One region of the Peribacillus sp. NPDC058075 genome, then DNA from elsewhere that is predicted to be linked to it. Evidence: riboswitches for the same ligand, from Rfam matches in the RefSeq annotation. Region 1 holds a riboswitch; the other holds the start of a gene.
The links. A riboswitch is a leader RNA that binds a small molecule or an ion and turns the genes downstream of it on or off. The one in region 1 is predicted to bind lysine.
Positions count from the first base shown of each region.

Region 2: another riboswitch for lysine. It lies ahead of ACFVS1_RS18595 (amino acid permease); the one in region 1 lies ahead of dapA (4-hydroxy-tetrahydrodipicolinate synthase).

Region 1 is NZ_JBHVSL010000001.1:1,568,988-1,571,197, reverse strand. Features, by position in the region: gene ACFVS1_RS07885 (DUF2690 domain-containing protein) at 1-256, shown strand, start outside; lysine riboswitch at 745-923, shown strand; gene dapA (4-hydroxy-tetrahydrodipicolinate synthase) at 1,061-1,957, shown strand.
Region 2 is NZ_JBHVSL010000002.1:172,960-175,169, reverse strand. Features, by position in the region: gene ACFVS1_RS18595 (amino acid permease) at 1-1,140, opposite strand, end outside; lysine riboswitch at 1,236-1,420, opposite strand; gene ACFVS1_RS18590 (LacI family DNA-binding transcriptional regulator) at 1,676-2,210, opposite strand, start outside.

The sequences.
Region 1 (2,210 bases):
GTCTGCTCCTTACGATTATTATGCAAATGTTTGGGGTGACAGTTTTAATGGCACGACTAAGAGAGCATTTACAAGTTGCGCTAGTTCCGGCGGTAACGGATGGATAAAGAAAGGTCAAACGTCCGGTAATACTGCACAATTATGGAATTTAGATCCGTATAATGCTTTGGCCAAAGCAGGTATTTATTCTTCAAGTGGGGCTCTCATGCGAACACTGGTCGTTATTAATGAGGTACTAATGCAAACTTTCTGTTAACGACGGTATAATTACGTACATTTTTGCCATCTTTACTCATTTTGATTTAGTCCATTGCGCAGTTCAATGCGTGATCAATTTTCTTTGTTAACAACCCCACGAATCTTAATGGCTTTGGAAAGAGATACGTATGCTGTATCTCGTTCCAATTTTGTATCAGTGGGCCCTACTTACTAATGAAGCGATCGTTTTCTTGCTTCCCACGTCACGGATTTTCTTATCTTGCTGTCCTCCCCACCTTGATACCTTCTTTAAGCTATATCTATTGTCAAAACTGACGATAAAAAGGGTGAAACTTTTCATACAGTTTGTTTTATAAAACTATTAATTTTGAGTTACTAAAAAAGATGAATACAGCCCTATACCGTCTCCATTCCATTGATCATCCATGAGTTCTAAAAAAATATTTCTAAAATATGCCTTGCAATAGAAAGGATTCCTTGTTATATTACAGTCAATTAAATATTTTCTTACTTCGTACTTTTTGAAGTGAGGATAGAGGAGCAAAGACCATTAGTACACATTTTGAGGAGAATGAGATCCTATGACTATTGTGGAAAGGGGAATTTGCCGAAGCGGAAAGAATCTCATGTTCTTGAAGCTGGTTCTGCTATTGAATAAATACAGGACTGTCATATAGGAAACTATATGGAGGGCTATCTTACGCGCTGAAACGATTTTTTTGATAAATATTGTTTCTTCTGCAGCAGCGAACCCTCGTTGTTGCTTTTTTGCGTTTACTCCTGAATGGGCCTAACCACCTCTGAATTTTTTAAAAAATATTATACAAAAGGGTGTGTAGTTATGAATTTTGGCCAAGTTTTAACCGCAATGGTTACCCCGTTTAATCATAATGATGAGGTTGATTTTAATGCTACGAGAACTTTAGTAAACTATTTAATTGCTAATGGTTCTGATGGATTAGTAATAGCTGGTACAACTGGAGAGTCTCCTACATTAACAACGGAAGAGAAACTAGATTTATTCAAAATTGTGGTTGAAGTTGTTGATGGAAGAGTTCCAGTCATAGCTGGAACTGGCTCAAATAACACTAAAGCTTCTATCAGCTTAACAAGGCAAGCAGAGGCAGCAGGAGTAGACGGAATCATGCTCGTTACCCCTTACTATAACAAGCCGTCTCAAGAAGGATTATTTCAGCACTTCAAGGCTATTGCCCAATCAACATCATTACCGGTAATGCTTTATAATATTCCAGGACGAAGTGTTGTAAACATGTCAGTAGAGACGATTGTTAGCCTCTCAAAAATCAACAATATTGTGGCAGTAAAAGAAGCAAGTGGTGACTTAGATGCCATGGCACAAATCATTAGCAAAACAACTAGTGATTTTACATTATACAGCGGCGATGATGGGTTAACATTACCGGTTCTAGCCATCGGTGGAACAGGCATTGTTTCGGTTTCTTCACACATCATTGGAAATGAAATGCAAGAAATGATCAATAACTTTAAAAATGGCGATGTCCATAGTGCTTCCGCTACGCATCGTAAACTTCTTCCAATTATGAAAGCATTATTTGCGGCACCAAGCCCAGCACCGGTGAAATCAGCATTACATATGCGGGGGTTAAATGTTGGAGGTGTCCGCTTACCATTGGTTCCTTTAAACGATGAAGAAAAAATAGCACTACAAATGGCACTACAACCTAGAAACGAAGAAGCTGTTTTGTTAAATAAATAAAGGTACGATTCATTCAACTATACTTTAATACCGGATTTCTAATTAAAGACCATAATTAACTGGATAAAATCTTAAAAAGCAGTGCAACTCATAAAGAGTGCACTGCTTTTTAATCGATGCACGGCTCAGTGCTTAAACTAGTTGAGCAATATAATGATTTTATAAGATTAAGGGCAAAAGCAGAATCTCAATTTTCTTGAAGTAATAAGAATATTCTTAAATGACTCGTTTCCTAGTATCCAATTTATAATGG
Region 2 (2,210 bases), on a different contig from region 1:
GAATCCCGCCATGCCTGAAGCATTCAATAACCAGATATAAACGACGCCATCACCGAAAAATGAAGCTAAGAATGCAACGCAGCCAACTAATGAAGTCACGATAAGTGCATTCACAGGTACGCCTCTTTTATCTAGCTTGCCTAGGAATTTCGGTGCTTTCCCGTCACGTGCCAAGTCCCATAGCATACGGGTTGAAGCGTACATGCCAGAGTTACCTGCAGAGAGTACGGATGATAAAATGATCGCGTTCATGATGGATGCAGCAAATGCAAGGCCGGCACGTTCAAATACAAGCGTGAATGGACTTACGGCAACATCTTGACTCAATAAACGTGAATCCGTAAACGGAATGATCATTCCAATAACGAAAATTGCAAGGATATAGAACAAGAGGATGCGCCAGAAAACGGATCTGATCGCTTTAGGGATATTTTTTTCTGGATCTTCACTTTCACCAGCAGTCACTCCAAGCAATTCGGTTCCTTGGAATGAAAAGCCGGCAGCCATGAATACGCCAAGAATCGTGAAGAACCCTCCGTTAAAGGGACCTTCGCCCATCGTGAAATTGGAAAAACCAATTGGGTCATTCCCACCCATGATTCCGAGAATGATCAGTACACCCGTAATCAAGAAAATGATGACTGTCACGACCTTGATCATGGCAAACCAGAATTCCGTTTCCCCGAAACCTTTAACTGACATGTAATTGATAAGAAACATAGTGATTAACGCAATGGCACTCCAGATAAATGAAGGGCTATCCGGGAACCAGAACTTCATAATTAAGACAACGGCTGCCAATTCGGCGGCAATGGTGATTGCCCAGTTATACCAGTAGTTCCAACCAATCGCAAAACCGAAAGATGGATCGACGAATTTGGATGCATAGACACGGAACGAACCGGCCACCGGCATGAACGCTGCCATTTCTGCAAGACTTGTCATTAAGTAATAAACCATGATGCCGATGACCGCGTATGCCACCAAGGCACCGCCGGGTCCGGCTGAATGAATGGCACCGCCACTTGCTAAAAATAAACCTGTTCCAATCGTTCCACCTAATGAAATCATCATTAAATGACGCGCTTTCAGGCTCCTTTTCAGTTCAGTAGGGCTTGATGGTAATTGTGAATTTGACAATTGATGTTACACTCCTTTTTATTGGAAGGGAACGAAAAATAAAAAACAGCAGTCGAAAAAGATCGACGGCTGTTTATAATAAACCCGTTTATCCTTCCGAAGATAGCTCCCCACGCTTTTTGAAAAAACGTGACAGTGGTGTTCCTGTTCGGTAACACCGCCAGCAAGAATATACATGGAATATACCCTAACTTCGGCAACTTATCCTTTCAAACGGAGTCTTTAATTTTCCAGAATCTCGTCCGTCTTACTTTTATAAGCTGCAGCCTCTAACTCATCGGTAAATGAGGAAGTATTCAATTTTCTAATATCGTTGCGCCAATTTGTAAGTGACGTCGTACGATTGTACTCATGAAATGCATGCAACCGTTAATAGATTGCTAGTAATTGAGTAAACTTTACTATATCAAAATTATAAAATAACTTCTGGGATATCGCAATGATTATTTTGTGTGGTTATTTTTTCCTAGTAAATGAAAGATGGCAATAAGGAAAGATTCAAGTGATAGTATACCAAAAAAAAGCATCCTGATAACTAAACGGTACTCCTTTTTATAAGGGCATAGTCCAGTTTTACATGTTTGACCACTTCAGGATTCTCAAATAGATCCACTGCCATTTTACCAATCCATTCTAGTGGTAAGGAAATGGTTGTGATGTCAAGCATTTCACTCAGGCTATCATTATTGAAGCCGAGAATGGCCACATCTTCCGGTACCCTTGTACCCGATTTCTTAGCGGTAAGAATGAAGCCTGCCGCCGTGTCATCATTCGTGATGATGAGAGCTTCAGGTTTGTCCGTCATTGAATTCCAATCCTGAAACAATTGTTCACCGTCTTTGATGTGATAACTGCCTTCAAACAGCCATTCCTTATTGTTTATCAGTTTATGTTTTCTCATGATATCGTTAAAGGCCTTTGTACGATGGGAACTATTTCTGCTCTTTTTACGGCCGAGACTGTATCCGATTTTTTTATATCCTTTAGTAATTACGTACTCAAGGGCACAGGAAAAAGCGGCATAATGATCTATGCTGATGGATGAGAATTCGGCCTGGGCTGTATCTTCA